DNA from 4 places in the Pectobacterium peruviense genome. Region 4 is predicted to be linked to each of the others. Evidence: predicted binding sites of a transcription regulator. Region 4 holds the regulator's gene; each other region holds the start of a gene.
The links. Region 4 encodes LexA, which represses DNA repair genes until DNA is damaged. Its sites were predicted from a motif close to TNCTGTATGTACATACAGNA; they were not measured.
Positions count from the first base shown of each region.

Region 1: the regulator LexA is predicted to act here: its motif matches at 2,078-2,097, upstream of sulA (SOS-induced cell division inhibitor SulA).
Region 2: the regulator LexA is predicted to act here: its motif matches at 3,350-3,369, upstream of DUT67_RS11595 (metal-dependent hydrolase).
Region 3: the regulator LexA is predicted to act here: its motif matches at 3,713-3,732, upstream of uvrB (excinuclease ABC subunit UvrB).

Region 1 is NZ_CP161826.1:1,830,732-1,838,707, forward strand. It holds gene matP (macrodomain Ter protein MatP) at 1-9, shown strand, start outside; gene ompA (porin OmpA) at 87-1,187, opposite strand; gene sulA (SOS-induced cell division inhibitor SulA) at 1,550-2,056, opposite strand; gene DUT67_RS08310 (TfoX/Sxy family DNA transformation protein) at 2,280-2,900, shown strand; gene yccS (YccS family putative transporter) at 2,917-5,052, opposite strand; gene DUT67_RS08320 (YccF domain-containing protein) at 5,073-5,519, opposite strand; gene helD (DNA helicase IV) at 5,705-7,762, shown strand; gene DUT67_RS08330 (methylglyoxal synthase) at 7,887-7,976, opposite strand, start outside.
Region 2 is NZ_CP161826.1:2,551,053-2,559,028, forward strand. It holds gene DUT67_RS11580 (ABC transporter substrate-binding protein) at 1-997, shown strand, start outside; gene DUT67_RS11585 (oligogalacturonate-specific porin KdgM family protein) at 1,246-1,974, shown strand; gene paeX (pectin acetylesterase PaeX) at 2,313-3,275, shown strand; gene DUT67_RS11595 (metal-dependent hydrolase) at 3,386-3,961, shown strand; gene DUT67_RS11600 (L-cystine transporter) at 4,139-5,533, shown strand; gene osmE (osmotically-inducible lipoprotein OsmE) at 5,644-5,973, opposite strand; gene nadE (ammonia-dependent NAD(+) synthetase) at 6,200-7,024, shown strand; gene yddG (aromatic amino acid DMT transporter YddG) at 7,169-7,976, shown strand, end outside.
Region 3 is NZ_CP161826.1:2,957,162-2,965,137, forward strand. It holds gene yvcK (uridine diphosphate-N-acetylglucosamine-binding protein YvcK) at 1-316, shown strand, start outside; gene DUT67_RS13415 (hypothetical protein) at 324-899, opposite strand; gene DUT67_RS13420 (VOC family protein) at 1,027-1,458, opposite strand; gene uvrB (excinuclease ABC subunit UvrB) at 1,487-3,499, opposite strand; gene bioD (dethiobiotin synthase) at 4,501-5,181, opposite strand; gene bioC (malonyl-ACP O-methyltransferase BioC) at 5,174-5,935, opposite strand; gene bioF (8-amino-7-oxononanoate synthase) at 5,916-7,073, opposite strand; gene bioB (biotin synthase BioB) at 7,113-7,976, opposite strand, start outside.
Region 4 is NZ_CP161826.1:4,269,059-4,277,034, forward strand. It holds gene DUT67_RS19205 (glutathione S-transferase family protein) at 2-997, shown strand; gene DUT67_RS19210 (LysR family transcriptional regulator) at 1,067-1,963, opposite strand; gene DUT67_RS19215 (pirin family protein) at 2,076-2,774, shown strand; gene zur (zinc uptake transcriptional repressor Zur) at 2,881-3,390, shown strand; gene DUT67_RS19225 (CsbD family protein) at 3,436-3,645, opposite strand; gene lexA (transcriptional repressor LexA) at 4,092-4,700, opposite strand; gene DUT67_RS19235 (diacylglycerol kinase) at 4,811-5,176, opposite strand; gene plsB (glycerol-3-phosphate 1-O-acyltransferase PlsB) at 5,500-7,965, shown strand.

The sequences.
Region 1 (7,976 bases), 2.4 Mb from region 4:
GAAAACTGATCGATTTTTGTCATCTATCCCACTGGTAAAAAAGCATAAAAAAACCTCGCCGAAGCGAGGTTTTTTTCGTTAATAACTTAAGCCTGAGGCTGAGTTACAACGTCTTTGATGCCTTTAACTTCGATCTCTACGCGACGATCCGGTGCCAGGCAGTCAATCAGCGCAGCACGAGGTTTCACGTTGTCACAGGTAGAACCAGTAACTGGTTGAGATTTACCCAAGCCACGAGCAGAGACTTTGTTCGCAGGGATACCTTTAGAAACCAGGTAATCAACTACGCTCTGTGCGCGTTTTTCAGACAGCGCTTGGTTGTATTGCTCTGAACCTAAACGGTCAGTGAAGCCCAGAACAACAACGGAACCGTCTTTCGGATCCAGAGAGCTCAGCTGGGTGTACAGTTGATCCAGTGATTGCTGGCCTTCTGGTTTCAGCGTTGCTTTGTTGAAGTTGAACAGGACGTCAGATTTCAGGGTGAAACGCTTGGTTTCAACAACTGGAGCTGGCGCTGGGGTCGGAGCCGGAGCAACAACAGGTGCTACGCGATCATCTTGGCCGAAACGGTAAGACAGGCCAACACTCATCAACAGGTTGTCTGGACGGGCACCAACGGTACCAGCATCACCAATGTTGCTTACCCACTGGTAGTCAACGCGGGTAGCCCAGTTTTTGTCGATAGCGTATTCAACACCGATCGCAGCCAGCGGAGAAACACCAGTGTCGTCGTTGTTGATGTCAGCTCTTGTACCCGTGTTTACAGATGTGGCCGCATGGCTGTCAGCGCGCCATACCATACCACCCAGGCGAGTATAAACGTCCAGATCTGGCATAACTGGGTAGCTCAATTTAGCTGCCAGTTGGATGCCCTGTGCCTTGAAGCTAGCACTGTCATCGTTTGATGCAGTTGAGCCTGCATATTTCATGCGGCCCAGCCAATCGTAGCCCAGCTCAAAGCCCAAGTACGGGTTGGCTTGATAACCAACAAACGCACCAGCGCCTAACTTGCTTTTGATTGGGTTGTTAACGACACCAGTGTAACCATTGCCGTAGAAGCCAGTATCATGGAATTGAGACACACCCAGTTTACCACCGGTGTACCAGGTATTGTCTTTAGGAGCTGCTTGCGCGATGGTCGCGAAGCTAGCCAGTGCCACTGCAACTGCGATAGCTGTTTTTTTCATTTTACGCCTCATTATCATCCAAATCGGCAATTAACCTGGAGGGCTAATAAACCTTTGGTTAAAATCCTTTAGTCGGAGACTTTGCCCTTATTTATGACTCACTGTCAGTCAACTGACGTTATAAAAGAGCAACTCCAGCGAGTTAAAGTCTACAACCTGATGAGAAAGTTACAAGTATGATGTGATTTGTGTCATAAGAAAACCGCACGATTCATACATACTTGCTAACAAATAGTAGATGCTTTTGACAGATCTTACGCCTTTTGATTGTATTAAATATACCCAAAAAGCCCGCAGAATACCGCTCTGCGGCGATCGCCAAGACATATAGTTTGGATGAGCTGAGAAAATTCTTAATTTACTTAATGATACAATGTCGAATGAATTTTAAGGCTAGGAAACAGTCTATAGGCATCCCCTGCAGCATTTTCTGGCCGCATAATAAAGCCGTACGTATTTCCCGCCTGCGCCGCGTGCCGTAACCGAACCTTCTCTTCTTCCGTCAATTCGTGCGGCAGCCAGCACAAAACGGCGCTGTAATTTCCTGTCAGCAAAGCCTTTTCCATGGCATCTACCGTAAATAGAGGGTTGATGTGGTGGAGTTGCACCATTTTATCCAGTGGTAACCCAGATTGCTGGACCCATGGACGGCTCAATCTTTGCTGAGGAGAAAGCCACAGCAGCCAACGAGACTGTGTGCCCAACTGCTGTAAGAGCGGTAATAACAGGTGTGTGACTATGGGCTGATCGGCGTTGTACACGATTTCGCTGATAATTCCGCCCGTGGCAACCGAGGGTTCCGCAGCGTGTTGATTTGCAGAAAAAGATGACAACTCGATGTTGTGAGAGCTGATTGATTGCGTACGCATAATGAGTCCTACCCATAGTGACACTGTATGAACATACAGTATCCGCTGTGTGCGTGAAAATCAACCTGATTTTTTTGAAAGCGCTTCGCATATTCCTTATGCAAGAGACAGTAAACACATTTTATGTTTGAAGCCACCTCGGGGCTGTGTTTAATTATTTGTTCCTGCTACGAATATTTTAATTGTTCAGGAAGAGATCATTTCAATACTAAGGATTACGGCAATGAAGCAATTATGCAAAAAAAGGATTTTGCAATCTCAGCAATCTTTTTCATCTTTGGGGGATATTACTTCACGTTCCCAATTTGGTGGCTACAGCATCGCAGCAAATAAAATGATTTTTGGACTGGTGTCGGAAGGGGAACTTTATCTTCGTGCTAGTAAGAAAGATGAAGAATATTTTCAGCAGCGCGATATGCCTAATCTGATTTATACCAAACGCGGGATGCCGGTCCCGTTGAACTACTTTCTTGTCGACGAAACCTTATGGCAAGAACCTGTGCTGCTATTATATTTTGCCCGTATGGCGCTGCTGGGCGCCCAGTACGATAAAGCCGTCAGAAGCACAAACGGGCGATTAAAGGATCTTCCGAATCTTAATCATGATATTGAACGCCTGCTGTGGAAAGCGGGGATAAAGAATGTTGATGAATTACAGCATCATGGCGCGAAAAACAGCTATCTTGAGTTGCGGAAAGTCCGGGCTAATCTGAGCGTTAATGTGTTATTGGCGCTCGCTGGTGCCATTTGTGGCACGCATCAGGCGGCACTTCCTCGCGGTATCCGCAACGAACTACTGGAATGGTATAAAAACAATGCGGTATCCAAAGGACCAAAGCACTAAGAAACACAGCATGTTTTTACTGTGTCATCATGTCATTTTTTAGCTGTACGAGTTCAGGTAAGAGGCCGATCAGCAGGCCGATTTGCTGAGTAATTAATGATTCTTTGCTGTCTGACTCGGGTGAAAGGGATTGAATGCTGGTGGTAATGGTTTTCAATCCCTGATTGATACGCCAACTGTCCTCTTCTCCGCCGTGTAGCGCGTCATCAACATGACACACGGCATCATCCAACAATTGCAATGTTTCCGATGAGGTGATTTTTCCACGGTGTGCGCCGAGTGTTGAGATATAACTTAACAATGTATGGTTCAGGCACATGAAGCGGAATGCACCGTCCAGCTTATTTTTGATGGCATGAGGTTCAGAAGACATATTTGACACAACAGACGCCAGTTCTGCGTCGCAGTTATGTGCATCGCGGCGGGCAATGCGATAAGGCAAGCTATTATCTTTCCCCTGATGATACTGAATCATGATCGCATCAAGATAACGGCAATTGGCATTCAATGTCTTATTGATAACGGTTGGTAAACCGCGGAAATGCCAGTCTGGCCAGATAAAACTCACCGCTGCCCACGCAATCGCACACCCTAACAATGTATCAATAATACGTGGTACTGCGACCTCAAAGCCTTCACCCAATAGGTTGAAACAGAGCAGGACAAGCAACGTAATAAACATGGTCGCATGCGCGTATTGCACGTTGCGAAAGGCGAAAAACAGTACGCCGCTAATGACGATCAGCGTGAGTTGTCCTTCCAGTGAAGGGACGAAGTACAGGATGGGCAGGCCGAGCAAAATACCGGTCAATGTCCCGATAACCCTCAACGTCAGCCGCCGCCGAGTGGCGTTATAGTTGGGCTGGCAAACGAACAAACTGGTCAGCAGAATCCAATAACCGTGTTGCAAACCCGTTATCTGAATCAACGCGTAGCCGCTACAAAGCAGTACTGACATACGGATGGCATGACGAAACAGCGCCGACTGAGGCGTCAGATGGCGGCTAATGCGTAAGCGGATATCGCTCCAACCCGTGATTTTGTCATCTGCCAATGTGTTTTCAGGGTTGTTTTCTTGCTCAATAGCTTGCTCGGATTCGATGGTTGATAGCTGAGCATCAATGGCGCGCAGATTGTTCAATAGATACGTCAGTGCTTTGATTTGTGCGGAATCCGCCATTTTGTTGGCGGCAATACGCGCAATAGCGGATTCGAGATGCACAAAAGCCCGCTCAATACGGCTGTCATGCTGATATTTTTGGTGCAACAGAATGGATTGTGACAGTTGCTGACAGGATTTGGCCTGCATGCTCAGCAGGCGCTGAAAGCGAAATAAGACGTCGCTATAGCGCAATTTTTCACGCAATTGCGGATAGTAAACATGCGATGAGCTGGCTCGTTCGTGAATATCTTGCGCGACAAAATAGTAATGCAGAGTTTGGCGCGTCCCACGCTGGCCGCGATCGCCACGCAGACGTGTTAACAGCGATGATTTAGTCTGATTGAGTGTCGCAACCAGTTGGCTGTTTGCCATCGCGACGTCAATAAGCGGCTTGTCGGTTTCTTCTTCAATATCAGGATCGAATAGGTTGGCTTTTGCATCTAAGTAGCGAGCCAACTGCTGATAGCACTGCGCGAGGTTGTCCTGTAGCGGGCGGATTGGGAATATCAGGTGACCAAACAGCGTAAGCAAATTATACCACAATGCCCCGACCAGCAGCATGATGGGTTGCTGATACCAATTGTCGTAAAGCGAAATGCCTAGCATGGTATAAATCGCGATCAGCAGTGCGCCGAATGCGATAGTTGCATAGCGCTGCCCCAATGCCCCGAGCAGGATAAAGCCACAGGTCGATACTGCGAGGCCAAGGCCGAACAGCCAGGGATAGGGAAAAAGCAGTTCGATTGAAACGGAAGCGACAAAAAAACACGTCAGCGTAATGAACAAATTACGCAGACGTCCAGTGAGGCGATCGTCAAGGTCGGTGAGGGCGGCCGCGACGACGCCAAGCGTCACAGGAATGGTTGATGTTGGCTGACCTAACCACCAGGGAATGGCTGCTGCACCACTGAGTGCAATGAGAATGCGGATGGTATACAGCCAACTGCTGTTATACACATAGCGACGAATTCCTGGGGCAAAGGTGAGCAACGTAATATCCTTAGGTGCCGTTAGCGGTAGTGGCGGCGAGCATTATTTTCCCGCGCGGCCTGCGCCAGCTCGACGGAAACTACACGACGGCCTACTGGCCACAGCGCGATGGCGGCAATTTTAAAATTGGCGATGCCAACAGGAATGCCAATGATGGTAATGCACTGAGCGATGCCGGTAATGATGTGCGACAGGCAAAGCCACCAGCCAAAGAAAATGAACCAGAAGATATTCAGCAGAGAACCGCCAGCACTCAGAATTGCGCTCTTTTCATCCGGACGTAGCTCATCAACATGAATGGCTTCATTGCCATAAGGCAAGAACGACAGCTTGGTGATTTCCCAGCATGAACGCGTTAGCGGTAAGGTAAAAATCAGCAGCACGCTGACCACGGTAGCCAGAAGCCAGGCTAATGTGGTGAAAAAACCACCCAGTACGAAATTAAGGATGTTCAACACAGTACGCATAGTCTCTCCTGCACTTATAAGGTAACCAAACTTGCTGATGGTAAAAGAATTATCACATTAAGCATCAGGATATCCTAACCTGTTTTTAAGGCTAGAGCGTGAAGTCCGATAACGGGTAAACTAGGTAACAGAGAAACGACAAAGCATAGACAAATATCCTCTCACATAGTCATGGCGCGAACATCATGGAACTGAAATCTACCTCGTTAGGTAAACATCTGGCCCAACATCCTTACAATCGGGTGCGGTTACTGAATGCCGGTGTCGAAGTGAGTGGCGATAAGCATGAATACCTGATCCCCTTTAATCAACTGCTGAGTATTCACTGTAAAAGAGGCCTGGTGTGGGGAGAGCTGGAGTTTGAGTTGCCAGCTGGAAAAGTAGTGCGTTTGCACGGCACGGAGTGGCAGGAAACGCAGGCTTTCTACCGGCATCTTCTCAAATCCTGGCTTGACTGGAGCGAGGAGATGAGTCTGATCGGCGCTGAGGTTTTACAGCGTCAAACGGACAGTATTCAAACACTGATGCAGCAGGATAAATGGTTCAGTCGTCAGGCTCTGTCAATTTTGCAGAGTGCCATCCGCGATTCGCTGGCGGCACTGCCTCTGCCGGTTTCCCGATTAGAAACCTTCGATAACTGCCGTGATAACTACCAGCACTGCTTACGCTGGCTTGAGCAGGGCGATGACATGCGCACTGCGGCGAATCAGGCATGGATGGATCGCACGCTGGCGGCAGAGCAGCCTTTCTTTGATACGGTGGAGAGTTCGCCATTAAATATGTCGCAGAGTAGAGCTGTGATTAATGGTGAAGACGGTGTATTGGTGCTGGCGGGAGCTGGCAGTGGGAAGACTTCCGTGCTGGTGGCTCGGGCGGCGTGGTTAATACATCGACAAGAGGCGACGCCCGATCAGATCTTGCTGCTGGCATTTGGTCGTAAAGCGGCAGAAGAGATGAATGAGCGTATCCATGAGCGGCTCCACACGGATGACATTCAAGCTAAGACGTTCCATGCTTTGGCACTGCACATCATTCAGCAGGCTAGTCGTAAAGCTCCGATGATAAGCCAGCTAGAAAGTGATGCAAAACAGCGTCGTGAACTACTGATTTCTCACTGGCAACAGCAATGTGCTGAGAAAAAAACACAGGCTAACGGATGGCGACGCTGGTTAACGGAAGAGCTTGAGTGGGATGTGCCAGACGGTGATTTCTGGAACGATCCGAAGCTGGCGGGGCGGCTGGCGGGGCGGCTTGAGCGCTGGTTAGGGTTGATGCGTATGCACGGTGGCAGCCAAAGTGAAATGGTTGAACAAGCACCAGAATCCATTCGAGCGGAGTTTCAGCAACGCATTCGCCTAATGGCGCCGTTGTTGAAAGCCTGGAAAAAAGCGCTTAAGGACGAAAACGCGGTCGACTTCTCTGGCCTCATCCATCAGGCGGTGAATTTGCTGGATAAAGGGCGCTTTGTGAGCCCTTGGAAACACATTCTGGTGGATGAATTTCAGGATATCTCGCCACAGCGTGCGAGTTTGTTAGCGGCACTGCGTCGACAAAATAGTCGTACCTGTCTTTTTGCTGTAGGGGATGACTGGCAGGCAATTTACCGTTTTAGTGGCGCTGAGCTGGCGTTGACAACGGCGTTTGAACAGCATTTCGGCGTAGGTGAACAGTGCGCGTTGGATACGACTTATCGCTTTAATGAACGCATCGGTGACATTGCCAATACGTTCATACAGCAGAATCCGTACCAGTTAAAGAAACCCCTGAATAGCCTGAGCAAAGGGGATAAAAAAGCGGTAACCATTCTGCCTCAGGATCAACTTGAGCCACTTCTGGATAAACTGAGCGGCTTTGTTAAGGCTGATGAACGCATTCTTGTGCTTGCCCGTTACCACCATTTGCGCCCAGCGATGTTAGAAAAGGCAGCAACCAAATGGCCGAACTTGCACATTGATTTCATGACAGTACATGCCAGCAAAGGGCAGCAGGCGGAATACGTCATTATCGTGGGTATGCATGAGGGAAAAGATGGTTTCCCGGCTCCGACAAGAGAGTCTGTGATTGAAGCGGTGCTGCTACCTGAGCCTGAGGATTTCCCTGATGCAGAGGAACGTCGCTTATTGTATGTGGCATTGACGAGGGCGAAACATCGCGTCTGGTTGCTACAGGACGTGACAAATCCGTCGGTGTTTGTTGAACATCTTCATCGTTTAGGCGTCCCGACGCAGCGTAAGCCAGGATAGCTAAGCTGTGATAATTCTGCTGGGATAACTCGGCTAGGATAGCTAAAACGGAACAATGCCATTTAACCGCTGAGACCAGCGTCGGATGTACCGCACGCCGCTGGCCCATTTTGATGTGCTGAGATTATTTCAGACGGTCTTGCAGGTAGCGTTGATAATCAGGGATGGCTATCTGAACCGGTTCTTTAAATAGCGCAGAATTGACCAGGAAATC
Region 2 (7,976 bases), 1.7 Mb from region 4:
AAACGGCGATGGTTTTTACGATCTGAACAAGGTTAAAGATTCTCTGGATCTGACCCAGTTCGATGCAAAAGAACTGCAAAACACCACAGTTAACGGCAAACTGAATGGTATTCCAATCTCTGTTACCGCTCGCGTGTTCTATTTCAACACCGAAAGCTGGAAAAAAGCAGGTCTGGAATATCCTAAGACGTGGGACGAGTTGTTGACTGCCGGTAAAGTGTTCAAAGAAAAACTGGGCGACCAATACTACCCTATCGTGTTGGAGCATCAGGATTCTCTGGCACTGCTGAACTCTTACATGGTTCAGAAATACAACATTCCAGCTATTGATGTTAAAAGTCAGAAATTCGCCTATACCGATGCACAATGGGTTGAATTCTTTGGCATGTATAAGAAATTGATCGACAGCCATGTCATGCCTGATGCGAAATACTATGCTTCTTTCGGTAAGAGCAACATGTATGAGATGAAGCCATGGATCAATGGTGAATGGTCTGGTACTTACATGTGGAACTCCACTATTACCAAGTACTCTGACAACCTGCAACCACCAGCAAAACTGGAATTGGGTAACTACCCAATGCTGCCAGGCGCGAAAGACTCTGGTTTGTTCTTCAAACCTGCACAGATGCTGTCTATTGGTAAGTCAACCAAGCATCCTAAAGAGTCTGCTCAGCTGATCAACTTCCTGCTGAATAGCAAAGAAGGTGCTCAGGCTCTGGGTCTGGAACGTGGTGTACCGTTGAGTAAAGCGGCAGTGGCTCAGTTGACTGCTGATGGCGTCATCAAAGATGATGCTCCAGCTGTTGCCGGGTTGAAGCTGGCGCTGTCTCTGCCACATGACGTTGCTGTTTCTCCTTATTTCGACGACCCACAAATCGTTTCTCTGTTTGGTGATACCATCCAGTCTATCGATTACGGTCAGAAATCTGTTGAAGACGCAGCGAAATATTTCCAGCGTCAATCAGAGCGTATTCTGAAACGTGCAATGAAATAATGTAGACCTCGATTTATCCTGTAATTCATCCCTGCCGCACTGCCGGCAGGGATTTTTCATTTAAATTAAAACACCCGCTATATTCAACTCGATCTCCCTCACAATTTGAAACCCTATTTTACTTTTTGTTACTCAAACCGATCTCGATCACAGAACGTAATTTAATAATAAATAGAATAGAACTTGTCCCAAAAAGCATAATGCGTGTTTTTTATTAAGCGACAACCTAACCAATAGGGAATATAACAATGAAATTTAAATTATTAGCTCTGGCTGTTACGTCATTAATTAGTGTAAATGCAATGGCCGTAACAATTGATTATCGTCATGAAATGCAAGACACTGTCAAAAACGACCATAAAGATCGTCTTTCAATGTCTCACCGTTTCGCTAATGGTTTCGGTTTATCTGCTGAAGCAAAATGGAAACAATCCGGTTCTGACAATACACCGAATAAGCCATTTAATGAAACCGTCAGCAATGGCACTGAAGTTGTCGCCAGCTATGTTTACAACTTCAACAAAACCTTCTCTCTGGAACCAGGTTTCTCTTTAGATTCAAGCTCTGATTCCAACAACTACCGCCCTTACCTGCGTGGTAAAGTAAATATTACTGACGATTTGTCAACTTCCCTTCGCTATCGTCCTTATTATTTAAGAAAAAGCGGGAATACGAATAAAACTGGAGCAAGCAACTATACCCAAGAAACGGGTTATAATTTAACAGCCGTTGTTAGCTACAAATTCCTGAAAGATTATCAGATTGATTACGAATTGGACTACAAAAAAGCCAACAAAGCAGGACCGAGCGGTTTTCAAGCAGACAAAGAAAACTGGAAGATCGAACACGATGTCAAACTGGCTTATAAGTTAGACAAAAACTGGAAGCCTTATATGGCAGTTGGTAACGTTGTCGGCGATAAGAATACCGACGAGCGTCAAACTCGTTACCGTGTTGGTGTGCAGTACAGCTTCTAATAATGATCTTGTTATTTAAATAAGCGTTATTAGTTGGAAAAAGGGATGTTATTGTTAATCGATTTATTCAGTTTCATTTTTATCATTAACATCCCTTTATTATGATGTCCGTCGTAGGTTAAGCAGGTTAGTTACGTTTCTTTGTTATATCTGATTTAGCAACATGTGTTTTAGCAGTTGGAATTGCTGTGTCTGATTTACCCTCTTCGTGTATGAATGTTATTTCTTTATTAAAATTTGCGGTTCAGGGTAGTCATTTTTTCTCCGATGTGATGGCTACCCTATTTTTACCACCGTCCAACGACTCCCCCCTCATTCCCTTTGTCAGGTGATCTATCATGATTGTTCGTTCTCTGCTTGTCGGGGCCATTATGATGTCTGTAAATGGATTAAGTTACGCCCAACCTGTTTTTCCTGTTTGGCCACACGGTGAAGCACCGGGTGCCTCTTCTTCAACGTCACAGCCGCAAGTGGTCGAACGGAGTAAAGATCCATCTCTTCCCGATCGAGCCGCAACGGGCATTCGAAGCCCTGAAATTACCGTTTATCAGGCAGAGAAACCTAATGGCATGGCATTGCTCATTACGCCAGGCGGTTCTTACCAACGCGTCGTGCTGGACAAAGAAGGCAGCGATCTAGCGCCTTTCTTTAATCAACAGGGCTACACCCTTTTCGTGATGACTTATCGCATGCCCGGTGAAGGCCATAAAGAAGGCGCTGACGCCCCGCTAGCCGATGCCCAACGCGCCATCAGAACCCTGAGAGCCAACGCCGAAAAGTGGCACATTAACCCACAGCGTATCGGTATCATGGGATTCTCCGCGGGTGGTCACGTTGCAGCCAGCCTTGGAACTCGATTCGCACAGTCCGTTTACCCCGCGATGGACACCGTTGATAGCGTCAGCGCACGCCCTGACTTCATGGTGCTGATGTACCCCGTTATTTCTATGCAGGCGGATATTGCGCACGCCGGTTCGCGCAAACAGTTAATCGGCGAGCAACCCACGGAAGCACAAGTGGTGCGTTATTCTCCTGAGAAGCAGGTTACCGATCAGACTCCCCCCACGTTTTTGGTACATGCGGTTGACGATCCGTCAGTGTCGGTTGATAACAGCCTAGTGATGTTTAGCGCGCTGCGAGCAAAGCAGATTCCGGTAGAAATGCATCTCTTTGAGAAAGGTAAACACGGTTTTGGTCTACGCGGTACTAAGGGGCTTCCTGCCGCTGCTTGGCCTCAACTGTTGGATAACTGGCTGCGCGCGTTGCCTGCAAGCAACGAATTGCCGAAAGCCGCGCCATAAAAGGTATAGCGAACACCGTAACCGAAATAAATCGTTACGCCGTCACCGCTTCCGCAGGCAGGGATAATCTCTTATACTGTATAAAATAACAGTTTTATTTGAGAAGTTTCATGACTGCGGAAGGACACCTGCTGTTTTCTGTTGCCTGCGCGATTCTGGCTAAAAAAGTTGAGCTATCGCCAGCGCTGGCTGCCGGAGACTGGTGGCACATTATCCCCGGAGCACTCCTTACCGCGCTGCTGCCCGACATCGATCACCCAAAATCCGTTCTCGGACAACGCCTGAAGTGGCTTTCCGCGCCGATCGCCCGCCTCTTCGGACATCGAGGTTTTACCCACAGTTTTCTTGCTATCGCCGCGGGTATTTTTTTTATTCAGACGCGTCTGCCGCAAGATTGGCCGATTCCGACGGATGCCTACCATGCCATGATTGTCGGCTATCTAAGCCACATTCTCGCTGATATGTTGACCCCCTCCGGTGTCCCCCTGCTCTGGCCCTGCCGGTGGCGTTTCCGTTTGCCGATTTTAAACAGTCAAAAAGGTAACCAATTAGAACGCTTTCTGTGTATTGCCTGCATCGGCTTTTCACTGTATCAACCGCAAAAAAATTTGGATTGCTGCACCTACGAGCAATCATTTCGCTTTTTCCAGTCGGCACAAACGTACCTCTTTCAATACATGAAATAACAGCGTTGGTCGCCGTCAGACATATCTCTGTAACGTGATGGCAAAAGAACTGTTATTCTGTGCGTCTTTGTTATTTTTTATCGCGAAAGATCGGGCTGTCGCTTACGGCACTGTGCGTCATTGCACATCCGTAGATAGTGTGACGCAAAGCGATTCACTGATAGGGAGCAAAGCCGGATGAATTTTCCGCTACTCATAAATATTCTGCTATTTGTCGCATTACTACTCGGATTAGGTTACGCCAGTCGCAACCCATCCTGGAGTCTGGCGAAGAAAGTGTTGTTAGGGTTGGTTGTTGGGGTGTTATTTGGTCTGGTGCTGCATCTGATTTATGGCGGTGACAACCCGGTTGTTAAGCAGTCAATCTCATGGTTTAACATCGTCGGTAATGGCTATGTGCAGCTATTACAAATGATCGTGATGCCGCTGGTATTTATTTCCATTCTTAATTCCGTTGCCAAACTGCATAATGCCTCATCATTGGGGAAAATCAGCGTCTTGACGCTGTCTACCCTGCTGATCACCACGCTAATTTCTGCATTGGTCGGCGTTTTTGTCACCAACTTGTTTGGTTTGACGGCAACCGGACTCGTGCAGGGTGCGCAGGAAACCGCGAGATTAACAGCGATTGAAAGCAACTATGCCGGTAAAGTCGCCGACCTTAACGTTCCTCAGCTTATCCTGTCATTCATTCCTAAAAACCCGTTTGCTGAGCTGACCGGTGCAAACCCAACGTCTATTATCAGTGTTGTCGTCTTCGCCGCTTTCCTTGGCGTTGCTGCGCTACAACTGCTGAAAGATGACGCAGTGAAAGGCGAACGTGTGTTAATCGCGATTGACACACTACAATCTTGGGTGATGAAACTTGTTCGTCTGGTGATGAAGTTGACACCTTATGGTGTTATGGCGCTAATGACAAAAATGGTCGCCAGCTCTAACTTGCAAGATATCCTCAAGTTGGGCAGCTTCGTTGTCGCGTCCTATCTGGGACTGGCGATTATGTTCGGTGTCCATGCATTGATCCTGTCTTTCACGGGCATCAATCCAGCGCGTTTTTATCGCAAAGTATGGCCAGTACTGACGTTCGCGTTTACCAGCCGCTCCAGCGCCGCAACGATCCCTCTCAGCATTGAGGCACAAACACGCCGTATTGGCGTACCGCAATCTATCGCCAGCTTTGCGGCTTCTTTCGGTACCACTATTGGTCAGAACGGGTGTGCGGGACTTTACCCGGCGATGCTGGCTGTGATGGTCGCACCAACGGTGGGAATCAACCCGCTGGATCCTGTTTGGATCGCGACGCTGGTAGGTATCGTCACCATCAGTTCTGCCGGTGTGGCCGGTGTGGGCGGCGGCGCAACCTTTGCCGCGTTAATCGTCCTGCCCGCGATGGGGCTGCCAGTGACCCTCGTCGCGTTGCTGATCTCCATTGAACCGCTTATCGATATGGGTCGTACTGCGCTTAACGTTAGCGGCTCGATGACAGCCGGTACCGTCACCAGCCAGTTGATGAAGCAAACGGATAAAACGGTTTTCAACGCACAGGATGACGCGGAGTTGACACACCGCTAAGCTGCGCTTGCCGCACAAAAGAAAACGCCGACGGCTGATGCTGTCGGCGTTTTTTATTTATAACGTCTTCATATGCTCTTTTTGATGACAATTTCGAGCAATCAGGTTACTTAGCGCTGTGGATTTGTGTCATAAGCCTGGCAGGTCTGGAAACCTTTATTGAGAACATGTCCCGTGTCGTTGTAACTCACGAAATAGTTCTGCGCAGTCCCATCGCGGTTTTTCAGCAGATAATCACTACAGGTTCCCTTGGCATTCACCAGCCGTTTTTCCATTCCGCTGCCTGCGAGTTGATGCACCTGCTGCTTCGTCATTCCCACTTTCACATCTTTCACCACAGGCTCATTGACATAGCTTTCTGCTTTGTTATAAGCCGAACATCCCGCCAACATGACAGCACCTGCTGCCGCAATACACATCAGTAATCTGTTATTCTTCATTTCATCACCTCATTATTAATGGGTCACACTAAGGCTAGTCGGCTGCGACCACTTTTTCAAATCATAACGCGGGTATGTAACATATTGGCCGATAGTCTAAAACGGGTTATCTATAGGGAAAACGACTACCTGACAGCTTGTCCTTTTTCTTCACGTCGATTCGTTTTACACTCAAGTAATCATAATAATTCTTTTGCAGTATCAATAGGTTCAGGAGGGAGATGGCATGTCATTACAAAACGACATTATCACTGCGTTGGGTGTGAAAAGTAGCATCGATCCAGCACAGGAAATCCGTGTTAGCGTTGATTTTTTAAAGAATTATCTGAATGCTCACCCGTTCGTTACGTCGTTAGTTTTGGGCATCAGCGGCGGTCAGGATTCTACGTTAACAGGAAAGTTGTGCCAGACGGCTATCACGGAATTACGTAATGAAACCGGGAATTCTGGCTATCAGTTCATCGCCGTTCGACTGCCTTACGGCGTGCAGGCTGATGAAGCTGACTGCCAAGATGCCATCGCCTTTATCCAACCTGACCGCGTATTAACCGTAAATATCAAGCCCGCTATCGAGGCCAGTGAAGCCACCTTACGTGCCATTGGCTTGGAGCTTTCCGATTTTGTAAAAGGCAACGAGAAAGCCAGAGAACGCATGAAGGCGCAGTACAGCATCGCAGGCATGAATGCCGGACTTGTTGTGGGTACCGACCATGCGGCGGAAGCGGTAACGGGTTTTTTCACCAAGTACGGTGATGGCGGTACCGATATCAATCCGATTTTCCGACTGAATAAGCGTCAGGGTAAAGCGCTGCTGCGCGAACTTGGCTGCCCTTCTCATCTTTATACCAAAGCCCCAACCGCCGATCTGGAAGAAGACCGACCCTCGCTCCCCGATGAAGTCGCATTGGGCGTCACCTATGAAAAGATCGACGATTATCTGGAAGGCCAACAGATCGATGCTCATGATGCGGCGACTATCGAAAACTGGTATCGCAAAACCGAGCACAAGCGTCGTCCACCCATTACTGTTTTTGATGACTTCTGGCAGTAAACTATCGCTATGACCATCACCGGACGCGGATAATGGCGTCCGGCTTGCTATTAATTCCTTCTGCGCACTCTTCATCGATCCCTTCATCATTCGAGTAGCAGAAAAACCAACGTACAGGCAACGTGAAGCATGACGGGTATAAACATGACGCCACAGCGCGCCACACTCACGGGCCTACTGGCTATCGTCCTATGGAGCACATCCGTTGGGCTTATTCGTAGCCTGACCGAAGTGCTAGGCCCTCTTGGCGGCGCAGCGATGATTTACTCCACCAGCACGTTGTGTCTCCTGATCTTTTATGGTCTTCCACGTATTAAAACGTTACCCAGAATCTATTTGTTCGCGGGTGGCGCATTATTCGTTTGCTATGAAATATTTCTGTCCCTGTCCATCGGATTAGCCGATAGCCGTATGCAGGCGATGGAAATCGGAATGATTAACTATTTATGGCCCAGTTTGACCATACTCTTTTCTCTTTTTATCAATCAGCAGAAAAGCCGCTTTCTACTCTGGCCCGGCCTTGCGCTCGCGCTGGGCGGCATTGTGTGGATTATGAAAGGAGAAAGCGACTGGACACCTGGGCTACTGTGGAACAACATTCTTGCTAACCCCTTAGCCTACAGTTTGGCGTTCTCTGCGGCCTTGACCTGGGCGCTATACTGCAATATTACCAAGCGTTATGGGCAGGGGAAAAGTGGCGTATCGCTGTTCTTTTTCATCGCGTCACTCGTGTTATGGATTCAGTATTCCTTCAGTGCCGAAGGGCCAATTTCATTAACATTGCCAAGTTCGCTGGAATTGATCTTTATGGGGGCTTCAGCCGCATTGGCCTATTCAGCATGGAATGCCGGTATTCAATATGGCAATCTGACCTTGCTGGCAACCGCCTCTTACTTTACGCCCGTGCTTTCTACATTGCTGGCGGCAATCTGGCTCAACATCACGCCCGCCC
Region 3 (7,976 bases), 1.3 Mb from region 4:
GCCGCTGCTGCTGCTCGAGGATCTAACGCAGGCGCTCCGCCGCACGCCTGCACCCATGGTGTACATTGGCAACCTAGGCAATGAACAAAGCAATCCCGCTGCTCGCCTGACGCTGGCGGAAAAATTGTTCTGGATTGAACGCAAAGTGGGGAAACCGGTTATTGATGCAGCAATCGTCGGCCCAAAAGTTGATGTCAGCCAGATAGGTGACCGTCTAGTCGTGCAGCAGGCGTTGGCTGCGGAGGATGTGCCCCATCATCACGACCGTCAATTACTGCGCCAAGCCATCGACGTCGTGCTGCAAAAGCTGGGATAGGCTGACACTACCGCGGGATTTTCGGGCTTTCACAGCGCTCCATGTTCACCAACGTGGGAGTATTCATGCTGATGAACGGGCGGTATTCCTCGTATATTTTCGCAGCCTGAGCACGGCTGCCAATCTCATGCAAAATTGCCTCAGCCTGAAAATAGCGTTTCAGCATATCGGCGTCATTACACGGTGGAAGATGAGCGAGGTTTACGCCTAAATCGGAGAACTTGCTCATCAAAGCAGAAAGGTCATCGCGTACTTTGTTGATTCTTAATTCAGGTTCCAGCGACTTAACCGAAAGCGCGACGTTCTGCTCACGCAGATCAAGCCGCCCTTCACGCTCAGCGATTTGCCGAATCTGGCTATCAAGAGTCTCTTCGCGCGTTGCCAATTGCTGTTCACGAAAATCCACAACCGACGTCTGCTTCACCAACGCGAGTTCCCTTTCGCGAATCTGATTGAGCTGCTCATTGCGATAATCCTCAAACTGCATTTTTTGCTGGTAGTTGTATATCGTCCAGCCAGACAGCGCCGCAACAACAATAAGAAATGTTTTGGCGTTATTTTTGATTAATTCCCTATCAATCATCCCTTAAAACCTCGTATTTCCTCAGAAGCTAGCCGTTCTCAGATGTCGTTAGTGACCGCCGTATTTTCTCTAGGTCCTCCTGACAATGAAGCATCGCATCAAAAAGAGTGCATTAATGGCAGCCCCTTCAATCCCGCAGCCACGGCGTATAAGTCACGCCAATCAGAATCCCTTCGGGGCTCAGGAAACGAGTTACCTGCTGGCCCCAAGGTTCAAGACGATTTTCTACCAGCAGTGTATAGCCCTGCACTTTAAGCGCCTCTGTCGCTTCCGTCATGTCAGCCACTTCAAACTCCAGCCAACTTTGCGGTTCAGGGTGCGACGCAGGCCAATTATCCAATCCGAAACAGGATTCACTGGCCTGTGACAGTGGCCACAGCGCAAAATGCTTCACGCCATCCATCACATCAGTCACCAGATAATCGCTCCCTTCAGCAACCGGCTTCAGCGGCAACTTCAGCGTATCGACATAGAGCGCATGGCTGGCAGAAAGTGATTTCACGATCGGCCCGAAACCCGCCACAAACAGTACTTCTACACCCGGTATAGTATGATCCATCATCGATCCTCAGTGAACGCGTGCACCGCTAGGATGCAGCGATAAATTGTGCGCGTAATGCCTGCACTTCATCGCGCAGGGCCGCAGCCTCTTCAAATTCAAGATTCTGCGCATGCGTCAACATATTGCTTTCCAGCTCGCGAATTTTCAGTTCCAGCGCCTTCGGCGTCATCATTTCATAACGCGCTGCCGGTTCTGCCGCTTTACGATTGCCTCGCCCTTTGCCTTTGTTCGCAGACTGTCCCAATTGCAGAATATCGGAAATCTTCTTATTGATCCCCTGCGGTACAATCCCGTGTTCCGCATTGTAGGCTTCCTGCTTCTCGCGGCGGCGTTCCGTTTCGCTAATCGCTTTCGCCATCGATGCCGTAATTCTGTCGCCGTAAAGAATAGCTTTGCCGCGTAAATTACGCGCCGCGCGGCCAATCGTCTGGATCAAGGAGCGTTCGGAGCGCAAGAAGCCCTCTTTGTCGGCATCCAGAATCGCCACCAGCGACACTTCAGGCATATCCAGCCCTTCACGCAGCAAGTTGATGCCAACCAGCACGTCGAATTCACCCAGGCGCAAATCGCGGATAATTTCCACACGCTCGACGGTATCAATATCCGAGTGCAGATAACGTACCCGTTCGCCGTGTTCTTCCAGATATTCCGTCAGGTCTTCCGCCATCCGCTTGGTCAGCGTCGTCACCAGCACTCGTTCGTTAATCGCAGCACGCAGGCGAATCTCGGAAAGCAGGTCATCCACCTGTGTCGCGACAGGTCGTACTTCAATGATCGGATCGAGCAACCCGGTGGGACGAACCACCTGATCGATGACGTCACCGCCCGATTTTTCCAGTTCATAGTTGCTTGGCGTCGCAGACACATAGATCGTCTGCGGGGCCAGCGCTTCAAACTCTTCAAATTTCATCGGCCGGTTATCCAGCGCGGAAGGCAGCCTGAAACCGTATTCGACCAGCGTCTCTTTACGCGCACGGTCGCCGCGATACATACCGCCGATCTGGGGCACCGTAACGTGGGATTCATCAATCACCAGCAGCCCGTCGGCTGGTAGATAGTCAAACAGCGTCGGTGGCGGTTCGCCGGGGCCGCGTCCAGAAAGATAGCGTGAGTAGTTTTCGATGCCGGAGCAGTAACCCAGCTCGTTCATCATCTCCAGATCAAACTGTGTGCGCTGGCTCAGCCGCTGTTCTTCCACCAGCTTATTGTTCGCCAGCAGTACCTTCTTGCGATCGGCTAGTTCAACCTTGATGTCTTCCATCGCCTGCAAAATACGCTCACGTGGCGTAACGTAGTGCGTTTTCGGGTAGATGGTATAGCGCGGCACGGTTTGGAGGATATGACCCGTCAGCGGGTCAAACAGCGACAGCCGTTCCACTTCTTCATCGAACAATTCAACGCGCAGCGCGATTGCGTCAGATTCCGCCGGGAAGATATCGATCACTTCGCCACGCACGCGGAAGGTACCGCGCTGAAACGCCTGATCGTTGCGGGCATATTGCAATTCAGCCAAGCGCCGTAAAATGGCACGCTGGTCGATCAACATCCCCTGCGTCAGATGCAGCATCATTTTCAGATAGAGATCGGGATCGCCCAGACCATAGATAGCGGATACCGAGGCCACGACGATCACATCGCGCCGCTCCAGTAGCGCTTTTGTCGCAGAAAGACGCATCTGTTCGATATGTTCGTTAACCGACGCATCTTTTTCGATAAAGGTGTCCGAGCTTGGAACGTAGGCCTCCGGCTGATAATAGTCGTAGTACGAGACGAAGTACTCGACGGCATTATCGGGGAAGAATTCTTTCATTTCGCCGTACAGTTGGGCTGCCAGCGTTTTATTAGGCGCCAGCATCATCGTCGGTCGATTGAGATCGGCAATCACGTTGGCTATCGTGAACGTCTTACCTGAGCCTGTTACCCCGAGCAGCGTTTGGTGCGCCAACCCGTCTTCCAGACCTTCCTTTAAACGACGAATGGCCTCAGGCTGATCGCCTGCTGGTTTAAAATCGGAATTCAGTGTAAATGCTTTGCTCATCGTTAAACACGCTACTTATCGTTATTACTCATCGCTAAATACGATGTTCGTGGGTGGACGCACGGAGGCAGGTAAAAGGCATAGACTGACGATATCCGGCACAGGCTGTGACATCAGAGACACAACTCACCGCACAAACAAACATCGCCCTACAACGTTAAACACGCGATGCTTTATTCTGAGTGCCAATAGCGAAATTTGCCACTATCATGATACTGGATATAAAAACAGCATCAAGAAAATTATCGCTGGGTTGGATGATTAATCGACAAATGAATTTGCTAGCACATTCATATTCAATCTACCAGATAAAATCATGATGCTTTATCCCCAGCTTTGATAAAAATGTAACATGTAGGGATGACCCGTGACGTTAATTTATGCAACTACGCATCGTTGCTGTTCAAGGCGCTTGATTTTACTTAACCATATGATAATAAATAGATTAGAAAAACCGTGGAGAATAGCGCCAACCTAGCGACAACCCGCGCCAGCTCTCGGTTAGAACGTGTTGTCTATCCATAATTCACATAGTTATCCACAGAAATGGTGGATAACTCCCACAACCCCGCATCAGCACTGAGTTAGAGAAATACCTGCTTCATTCGTGATTCTCCCTGATATGGATTTTCTTCACACTCTTTCTGTGATTTATCGCATAAGTATTAGACGGAAAAAGACTAAAAACAGCGGAGGGCTAAAATGCCACAATTCAGTCGTAGCAGGGGGTTAGAGAAAAACTCAAGAAGGTTTTATCTATTAATTTGGATAAAAATGTAGATTTTATACTCATGAAAGGGATGCGGGTAAAAAACAACAACAATCTTACGATGAGTAAACACAAGCGATGGCTTACCAAAAATCCTCATCGCCATAATAGCGGCAGGAATACCGCTGTAGACCGACCATCATTTCATTCGGGTCCACAGACGGCACGATTCGCTTGGTTTTATACCTGTTCAGCCACTCTTACCTGACTTGAAAAGCCTTAATGACGTCAATTACTCCGCTAATAACCCAATATCAATATACTGCCCCAGATTATGTTGCAGAAGATCCGATAAATAAGGAATTTCACCCAGCATCGGCGCAGGCAAGCGCTGTTGCAGCGTTTGCAGATACGGCTGGTGCCATTTCCCAGGCGCAATAACGTCATTAGCGATCCACCCGCCAAGACGCAGGCCAGCGTGCTGAATAGCATGAGCGGTAAGCATCGCGTGGTTGATACACCCCAGTTTGATACCGACCACTAAAATCACGGGAAGCTGTTCCTGTATCACCCAATCAGCAAACGTGTCCTGCTCCGACAGCGGCGTAAACCACCCGCCTGCGCCTTCCACCAGCACCCAATCAGCCTGTGTTTCTACTACCCGTAGCCCTGCTGACAGGGTCGAGAGATGGATAGGCCGCTGCTCCACCGCGCTGATAATATGCGGTGACGTCGGTTCCATAAACGCCAGTGGGTTAACCGTCTGATAATCCAGATGGACGCTACTATTGGCCTGAAGCGTCAGCGCATCGCTGTTGCGAATCCCCTCTGCCGTCATCTCACAGCCGGACGCCACGGGCTTATAGCCTGCGGTACGGTGTCCCGCCTGACGAGCTGCCTGGAGTAACGCCGTGCTGGCGACCGTTTTCCCGACTTCGGTATCCGTGCCCGTCACAAACCAGCGTTCAATCACGATAAATCACTCCATAAACCAGTTGATAGCTGAGCGGGTAGCCGCCCTGTTCTTGCGGATAGCAGCCAGACAACGCCGCCAGACGTGCTCGGCTCAATAGCCCCGGCGAACGCCCCTCATGCAGCCACGTCGCGCCGATCCCTTTCAGCGATTTCATCAGCGCCAGCACATCGGGAAAAAGACACACTTCACGTTCCTGTACCAAATGATGACGATAAGGCTGGCAGGCCGCGTCGATAGCGGAGAGCGGCAAAAAGTGATTCGTCCGCTGCGTCCCATCCAGCCGTTGCCACGCCTGCGACAGTTCGCTTAAGGACCCATCTGCCAGCGTCGCAAACGCAATAACGCCCCCCGGCCGCGTGACCCGATACAGTTCTGCCAGCGCGCGTGGCAGTGAATCACACCATTGCACTGCCAGATTGCTGTAGCTGATGTCCACACTGCGATCCGCCAGCGGCAGATTTTCGATATCCCCTTCCAGATAGCGATCTGCAACATGCAGTTCATGGGCATATGCCAGCATATCTGCCGACAAATCCAGCGCAGTCACATGTTTGCCAGCCTGACGCCAGTAACGGCTAAAGTGTCCTGTCCCGCAGCCCGCATCCAACACCTGCAAACCACTATGCGCAGGCATCAGCGTCAACAAACGTTCTCCGCTGGTGCGTTGCAGTTCGGCAAAGCGGTCGTAGCACCCCGCCGCACGCCCAAACGCCTGCGCAATCGCCTGCTTGTTATAGTTTTCTGTCAGCATGGTGCAATACCGTAAGCAAGCGATTGATATCTTCCGGTTGATGTTCCGCCGTCAGCGTAATGCGCAGACGTGCACTGCCGGGCGGCACCGTCGGTGGCCGCATCGCACTAACCCACACGCCCTGCTCACGCAGATGGTTCATCAGCGCCAGCGCTCGCGCGTTCTCGCCAACAATCAACGGCTGAATCGCGCTCTGCGAATTCATCAGTTGATATGACGAGTTCGAAAAACCCGCGCGAAACAGCGCGATATTCCGTCGTAGCGCATCACGCCGTGCGTCACCCTGCCGGACACAGTTAACTGCCGCGCTCAGTGCACAGGCTTGTGCCGCAGGCATTGAGGTGCTGTAAATCAAATGACGGGCGAATTGCAGGAAGTATTCGGCCAGCGGTTCGGCGCATAACACCGCCGCGCCGCTGACGCCAAACGCCTTGCCGAACGTGACAATCAGCAGTTCCGGCTTGACGCCCTGCTGCCAGCAACTCCCGCGCCCTTCATCGCCCAGCACGCCAATCCCATGCGCATCGTCCACCATCAACCAGGCATCGAGCGCCCTGCACTGTGCCTGCAACGCAGACAACGGGGCAGTATCGCCATCCATGCTGAAAACGCCTTCGGTCACCACCAGCGTCTGGCCATCCGTCGGTTTATCCAGCAGCGCTTGTAGACTATCCGCCTGATTGTGTTTAAAGCGCCGCAGCGTCGCCGGTGACTGTGCGGCAGCTTCCAGCAATGAAGCATGGCTGAGTTTATCGGCAAAAATCCGATCTTCCGCCTGTGCCAGCGCAGCCACCACGGCCTGATTTGCGGCATAGCCGGAAATAAACAGCAACGCACGCGGGTAACCCAGCCAATCGGCAAGCTGGTTTTCCAGTGAGGCATGGGCATCGGTATATCCCGTCACATGCCCGGAACCCCCGCTGCCTATGCCGTATTGCTCAGCCCCCTGCTGCCAGGCACGCACAATCTCGGGATGATGGCTCAGCCCCAAATAATCGTTACTGGAAAAATTCAGGTAGCAGCGATCGCCCTGCATCAACCAGCGTCCGCTACCGCCTTGATTAGCCTGCCTCACGCGGTAAGCATCATCATGCTGACGCTGTACCAACGCGGCTTCAATACGTTGCTGCCAGCTCATGATTGCGCACGCCTAACCCAGCTGTTTGCGTACAAGGCGCTATACCGCAGCATTATAAAACTGCTCGCTATCAGCATTAATCAATTGCTCTGCCAAGCGCTGCTGCTGTTGGTTGTCCCCAAATTCGGTCCCTGTTTGCTGTGGGTTCAGACCTAATTTGAGGAACAGCGCCAGATCTTTGTCTTCTTTCGGATTTGGCGTCGTTAAGAGTTTGCAACCGTAGAAAATAGAGTTCGCGCCAGCCATAAAACACATTGCCTGCGTTTGTTCACTCATCTGCTCGCGTCCGGCGGACAGGCGCACATAAGAGGCCGGCATCATGATTCGCGCCACGGCAATAGTACGAATAAAGTCAAACGGATCGACGTCATCGTTATCCGCCAGCGGCGTTCCTTTCACCTTAACCAGCATGTTGATCGGTACGCTTTCCGGCGGCGTTGGCAGGTTAGCCAATTGCACCAACAGCCCCGCGCGGTCACGCACGGTTTCCCCCAATCCAACAATGCCACCAGAACAGACTTTAATGCCCGCGCCGCGCACTTTATCCAGCGTATCCAGACGCTCCTGATATGTGCGGGTGGTAATGATGCTGCCGTAAAACTCTGGCGAGGTGTCGAGGTTATGGTTATAGAAATCCAGTCCAGCTGACGCCAGACGCTCAGCTTGATCGTGGTGCAACGTTCCCAGCGTCATACAGGTTTCCATCCCCATCGCTTTGACGCCTTGCACCATCTGTTCCAGATATGGCATGTCACGCTCGTGCGGATTTTTCCACGCTGCCCCCATACAAAAGCGCGTCGACCCAGCGGCTTTCGCCTGACGGGCGGAATCCAGCACTTGTTCGACCTGCATCAAGCGTTCAGTATCAATTCCCGTCCGATAGCGGGAGCTTTGTGGGCAATA
Region 4 (7,976 bases):
TATGGGACAACTGGTTGACGGCGTATGGCACGATACCTGGTATGAAACCAAATCTACCGGCGGTCACTTTAAGCGTTCAGAATCGGTATTCCGCAACTGGGTAACACCCGATGGAGCCCCCGGCCTCACCGGCAAAGGCGGCTTTCCCGCCCAGTCTGGCCGTTATCATCTCTATGTTTCTCTCGCCTGCCCGTGGGCACATCGCACGCTGTTAATGCGGCAGTTGAAAGGGTTAGAGGATCACATCGCCGTTTCGGTGGTTCACCCACTCATGCTCGATCACGGCTGGACGTTCGGTACCGATTTTGAGGCCGCAACGGGTGATTCACTCTATCAGCATGAATTCCTCTATCAACTCTATTTGCACGCCAAATCAGACTATAGCGGTCGGGTAACCGTACCCGTCCTGTGGGACACCGAGCAACATACTATTGTCAGTAACGAATCCGCCGATATTATCCGCATGCTGAACAGCGCGTTTGATGGCGTAGGTGCAATAGCGGGAGATTACTACCCAGAAGCACTACGTACTCAGATTGACGAATTGAACAGCTGGATTTACGACAAGGTCAACAACGGTGTTTACAAAGCCGGTTTTGCGACGACTCAGTCAGCCTATGATGAATCTGCAACCACCGTTTTCGCTGCGTTATCCGATCTGGAAACCATACTGGCAAAACAGCGCTACCTGACTGGTGAGCAGTTAACAGAAGCCGACCTGCGGCTGTGGACGACGCTGATCCGTTTCGATCCGGTCTATCACACGCATTTTAAGTGCGATAAATATCTCCTGAGCGATTATCCAAATCTGTTCGGTTTTCTGCGTGATATTTATCAGACGCCTGGCATCGCTGAGACTGTCGATATGGCGCATATTCGTCATCACTACTATCGCAGCCACGGCACGATTAATCCTCACGGAGTGATTTCGCTGGGTCCAGAGCAAGATCTGAACCAGCCTCACCACCGTGATAGGGCGTTTGTCGATTTATACTAACGTTTGACGTAAAGCATGAAGTGTTGAGGCAAGGTGTGGCTCCACATCTTGCCTCAGAAAACGCAGGATTTAGGGCTGGTTCAGGAGTTTTGGAATTTCACGCAGGAACCAGGATTTTGCCTCGCCCATGCTGTCTCGCCGCCACGCCATAATAATCTGGCTTTCCATCTGGTGCTCTGGCCCAATCACCAGTAAACGCCCTTCTGCAATATCTTGTGCCACCATCGGATAAGGCATAGTCGCGACACCTAGCCCAGCCAGCAACGCACGCCGTTTATCATCCAGTGAACTCACCGTCAGACGCTGCTGTTTATCCAACAGTTGCACGGTCAGCACTGGACGCTCACGCGCGGTGTCCGCCATGGCAATCCCACGATATTTTACACGGATCGCATCCGACAGCGGCTCCGGCTCTTGGTGAATAGGATGTTCTGGGCTAGCAACATAAACGTTATTCATCGTGTACAGCTTGCGGGTATTCATTTCGGAAGACGCACGAAAATGCATGTCCGGCGCAATCACGATATCAGCGCGACCTTGCTCAAGACGCTCCCACGCACCCGCCAGCACTTCCGTCAGGATTGATACCTGCGTATTCGCTTTGAGCGCCAGTTTATCGATTAATGGGAAAATCCGCTGAGTCGGAATCAGAGCCTCCGTCACAATCGTCAGGTGCGTTTCCCAACCACGTGCCAGTGCTTCTGCATCCGTAGTGAGTTTATCCGCAGCTTCCAGCAGGATACGTCCGCGTTCCAGCAGCATTCGTCCGACATTCGTGAATTTAGTACGATGCCCGGAACGATCGAACAACACCACATCCAGCTCTTCTTCCAGTTTCTGCATGGTGTAGCTCAGTGCCGAAGGCACCCTACCCAGCTCGTCTGCCGCGGCGGCAAAGCTGCCACGACGATCGATCGCATCCATCACCCTCAGGGCTTCCAGCGTCAATGCTCGTTCTCTCGCCATCTTCGTACTCATTCAGGAATTTTGAATATACCGACCAGATTAACTAGCTAACAATCCAACGTCCACACAATTACTATCAGTTTAATAAATAATTCTCTGGGGGATAAAGATTATGATCACACGAAGAGCAGCGGGGCAATGCGGCCAAGCCGACTATGGCTGGTTGCAGGCACGCTATACATTCTCTTTCGGTCACTATTTTGACCCACAGTTACTGGGATATGCTTCTCTTCGCGTGCTCAATCAGGAAGTGTTGGCGCCGGGAGCCTCATTCCAGCCTCGAACCTATCCGCGTGTAGATATCCTGAACATTATTCTTCAGGGCGAAGCGGAATACCGCGACAGCAACGGCTGCCACATTCAGGCTAAAGCGGGAGATGTGCTGTTGCTCGCCACTCAGCCGAACGTCAGCTATAGCGAACATAATACCAATGCCAGTAAACCACTGACACGCTTGCAGTTATGGTTGAATGCTTGCCAGACCCGAGAGAACAGCCCGTTACAGCGTATGGGGCTGGATTCATCAAATCATACTCTACTTGCCTCACCAGAAGGCGAGCAGGATAGTCTACAACTGCGCCAGCAGGTCTGGATCCATCATGTCGATCTTCAGGCCAATGAGCAAAGCACGATCGCCCTACAGGGAAATCAGGCTTATCTCCAGTTGATCCACGGTTCCATGGCGGTGAAAGGTAGCCAGCACAGCGAAACATTACACTGTGGCGACGGAGCCTTCATCAAGGAAGAAACGACGTTGACGCTACAGGCAGAATCACCGTTGCGGGCACTGCTCATCGATCTGGTCGTGTAGTTCCTCTGTCTGTTGTCTTCGCAGGAAAACGTCACTCACTCGGCGTTTTTACTCAGTCGTGGTAAGATATCCGTCTTGTTCCTCAATGCGTCAGGGTGATATGACAATGGATTCAACCAAACAGGACAAACTTCTTGCCCAGGCTGAACAGATTTGTCAGCAGCGCGCTGTGCGTCTCACTCCACAGCGGCTAGAGGTTTTACGCCTTATGGCACAGCAGTCCGGTGCTATCAGCGCCTATGACCTGCTGGACCTACTGCGAGTTTCCGAGCCTCAGGCCAAGCCGCCGACCGTCTATCGCGCGCTGGATTTTCTGCTGGAACAAGGCTTCATTCATCGAGTCGAATCAAACAACAGCTATGTGTTGTGTCACCATATCGAAGACCACAGCCATACGTCTGCCCTTTTCATCTGCGATCGCTGTGGGCAGGTCACGGAACGTCAAACCGAAGGTGTGGAAGAAACGCTACGCAGCTTGGCACAGCAGTCTGGATTTACACTGCGTCACAGCGTTGTGGAAGCACACGGGTTGTGCGGAGGCTGTCAGGAAGTAGCGACATGCAAACAGCCGGATCATTGCGATCACGACCATACCGTTCCCATTAAAAAACGATAGCCCTGAGGGCTATCGTTCCTTTTCTGCGGAGAGACATCACGTTTGCTACCAGTGATATTTGTGATGATCTTCCCAGTGTTTAACTTCTTTCTCTGCCGCTTCCTTTTCATACCCGTAACGCTCCTGGATCCTACCCACCAGTTGGTCACGTTTACCTTCGATGACCGTCAGATCGTCATCAGTTAATTTGCCCCATTGCTCTTTCGCTTTACCTTTAAACTGTTTCCAGTTACCGCTGGCTTGGTCTTTATTCATAAGAATCTCCATACCTTAGGTGCATTGCGCATAAACGAATCGTCACGACCAACTTATGCGTCAGTTTCAGATAAATAGGCTTATTCAGTAAGTAGCATCATAAATGTATTAACCATCACGGTGTTCTTCGCCACTGTCTCCCTTGATTACTGGGTGAACCTAAATGTGATAGTTAATGATCAATCATCAAACGACCAATCAAGACAAAAATGCTTACCTTGATAAAAATTATAGTCGAATATTTTACTAAAAATAAAAAACCAAGTATCTGTAACTAGGATAGAGCAAAGAAAGGGAAAACTATCGCAAAAAAGCAGTGAAAAAACAGGCGGTAATAGGGGAGAGTAGAGAACGCAGCTAAATGTAACTAAATATATATGACTAGCAGATTAATACACAGAACATGATGCACTGATCCAGATTGGAGAGCAGTGCATCAATAACGGTTAGCTCCAGTCGCTGTTACGAATCACGCCAACCGCTAAGCCTTCTATCGAAAAACTTTGCTGACGCAGGTCAACAACGATGGGGGCGAACTCTTCATTTTCAGCGAGAAGATGCACAGTATTGCCTTGTTTTTTAAGGCGTTTAACGGTTACTTCATCTTCAATACGCGCCACGACAATCTGCCCGTTGCGCACATCTTCTGTCTTATGTACAGCTAGCAAATCGCCATCCAATATACCGATATTTTTCATCGACATACCGCTGACACGCAGCAAAAAGTCAGCGCTAGGTTTAAACATCGCAGGATCAACCTGATAACGGCATTCGATATGTTCCTGTGCCAGCAGAGGTTCACCTGCCGCCACACGCCCAACCAGAGGAATACCCGTTTCTTCTTCCATTAACAGGCGAATACCACGAGAAGCACCCGACACAATTTCAATCACGCCTTTACGCGCCAGCGCTTTCAGATGTTCTTCGGCCGCATTCGGAGAGCGAAATCCCAGTTGTTGAGCAATTTCCGCACGCGTTGGCGGCATTCCGGTTTGCGCAATATGATCGCGGATCAGGTCATAAACCTGCTGCTGCCTTGCTGTTAATACTTTCATTCCGCCCCCTGGTTGTTTATACAGTCTTGCTGTGAGTATATACAGGTAAGGCACAATTGGGAATCGGGATATAGGCAAAGCCCCTGACTTTTATTCATTTATGCGCACCGTCAAGCAAAATGTTGCCAGAGGATGCTGCCCCATACGACAGCAGCCAACAAGATGGCAACAAAGACAGCCGCCGACCCGATATCTTTCGCCCGGCCGGATAATTCGTGATGCTCGAGACCAATGCGGTCGACGACGGCTTCAATAGCGCTGTTGGCCAGTTCAAACAACATAATCAATACTACAGACCCAATCAGCAGCAGTTTTTCGACCAGCGTCACTGGCAATAAACAAGCAATAATGACGCCGACAATCGTCAGTATCGTTTCCTGACGAAACGCCGCCTCATGCTGCCACGCCTGCTTCAGCCCCTTAAAGGAATAACCGGTAGCCTTGATAATCCGGGTCATCCCCGTTGCTTTATTCATTTATCCTCCATTATTTAGACTCTAAATAATTCCAGTTTCAGGCAGGCGGCAAGAGAGGGACAAATTCGTCGGGAACGAATTTGACCAGCCAACGGCTGGCCTCTGGTGAGAGACGGGATGTCTCTCATTTCATCCCGATGAGCTTACTCAGGTAAGTGATTCGGGTGACTAAACGCTGCCAACGCACATGCAACTTGAAGTATGACGAGTATATGCAAAATAGTTCGCATTTTAACGCACCTGCGTTGTCTCATCACCACAGATCTCCGGCGCAGTTTCTGGTATCCTTGCGGCGAATTGCTAACAAGAGGCTCCACGTTGTTATGTCAGGTTGGCGTAAAATTTATTATAAATTATTGAATCTCCCGCTGAAACTGCTGGTGAAAAGTAAAGTTATTCCCGCAGATCCCGTGGTCGAGTTGGGGTTAGATCCCTCACGTCCTATACTCTATGTTCTGCCTTATAACTCTCAGGCAGATCTATTGACGCTACGCACGAAATGTCTGGCATTGGGCTTACCCGATCCTTCGCAATCGTTCGAATTCAATGGCGTCGAACTCCCTAGCCACGTCTTTATTAATGACGGGCCGCGCGTCTTCCGTTATTACGTTCCCAAGCAGAAATCCGTCAAGCTGTTCCACGATTATCTGGACCTGCACCGCGCCAATCCAGATTTAGACGTACAGATGGTGCCTGTTTCCGTGATGTTTGGGCGCTCTCCTGGTCGGGAAGGTCACTCTCAGTCCACACCACACCTGCGATTGCTCAACGGCATTGAAAAATTCTTCGCCGTCCTGTGGTTAGGCCGTGACAGCTTTGTCCGCTTCTCCAGCCCCGTGTCACTACGCTATATGGCGACCGAGCATGGCACTGACAAAACCATAGCCCACAAACTGGCACGTGTCGCACGTATGCACTTCTCTCGCCAGCGTTTGGCGGCAGTTGGCCCACGCTTACCGGTGCGTCAGGAGCTGTTTAATAAGCTGCTGGATTCAAAAGCGATCAAGAAAGCCGTTGACGATGAGGCTCGCAGTAAGAAGATTTCTCATGAGAAAGCGCAGCAAAACGCCATTGCACTCATGGAAGAAATCGCTGCCGACTTCTCCTACGAAGCGGTGCGTCTGTCAGACCGCGTATTGAGCTGGACGTGGAACCGCCTTTATCAGGGAATTAACGTCCATAACGCCGAACGCGTTCGTCAGTTGGCGCAGGATGGCCACGGCATTGTCTATGTGCCCTGCCACCGTAGCCATATGGATTATCTGCTGCTTTCCTATGTCCTGTACCATCAAGGCTTAGTACCGCCGCATATCGCTGCCGGTATCAATCTTAATTTCTGGCCAGCGGGACCGATCTTCCGCCGTCTTGGTGCGTTCTTTATTCGTCGTACCTTCAAAGGCAACAAACTCTATTCCACGATTTTCCGCGAATATCTGGGTGAGCTGTTTGCCCGGGGTTATTCGGTTGAATACTTCATGGAAGGCGGGCGTTCACGTACAGGGCGTCTTCTGGATCCCAAAACCGGTACGCTAGCCATGACCATTCAGGCCATGCTCAGAGGCGGTACGCGCCCTATCACACTGGTGCCGATTTATGTCGGTTACGAGCATGTGATGGAAGTCGGCACCTATGCAAAAGAGTTGCGCGGCGCGGTGAAGGAAAAAGAAGGCTTTATGCAGATGGTGCGCGGTTTACGTAAGCTGCGTAATCTGGGTCAAGGTTACGTGAACTTCGGCGAACCGCTCCCGCTCACAACCTATCTGAACCAACATGTACCGCAATGGCGTGATGCGATTGATCCCATCGAGGCACAGCGTCCAAGCTGGCTAACGCCGACGGTGCAGGATATCTCTATGGATATCATGGTGCGCATCAATAACGCTGCGGCAGCAAATGCGATGAACCTGTGCTCCACCGCCCTGTTAGCATCGCGCCAGCGCTCACTGACACGTGAGCAAATGCACGAACAGCTGGATTGCTACCTGCAATTGCTGCGTCAGGTTCCCTACCACAAAGATATTACAGCACCTAAGAAGACAGCGGATGAGCTGTTGGAACACGCGCTGAGCATGAACAAGTTCGAAGTGGAGAAGGACAGTATTGGCGACATCATCATTCTGCCGCGCGAGCAGGCGGTTCTGATGACGTATTACCGTAATAACATCCAGCATCTGTTGGTGTTACCGTCGCTGATCGCCAGCATCGTCATCCATCATCGCCGAATTACGCTTGCTGAAGTCGTCCGACAAATCACGCTGATCTATCCGCTGCTGCAAGCCGAGCTGTTCCTGCACTATTCCAAAGAACAATTGCCGGACGTACTGGAAACGTTGGCCAACGAACTGACTCGACAAGAGTTACTGTGTAGCCGTGATGGTCAATTGGCGATTAACCCGCCACGCATCCGTACGCTACAACTGCTATCGGCAGGCGTGCGTGAAACGCTGCAACGTTATGCGATTACGCTATCGTTGCTGTGCGCAAACCCAGAAATCAACCGTGGAACGTTGGAGAAAGAAAGCCGAAACATGGCACAGCGCTTATCCGTTCTACACGGTATCAATGCGCCGGAATTCTTTGATAAAGCAGTGTTCTCAACGTTGGTCGCAACCTTACGTACGGAAGGGTATATCACCGACAGTGCGGAAGCGGCGCAAGGCGATATCGTGGCAATCTATAACATCCTCGGCGATCTGATCACGCCAGAAGTTCGGTTGACTATCGAAAGCGCCAGCTCATCTACTGAGATGGAAAGTAGTCAGGCAGTGGAAGAAAAAACACAGGAATAGCCAGACAGAAG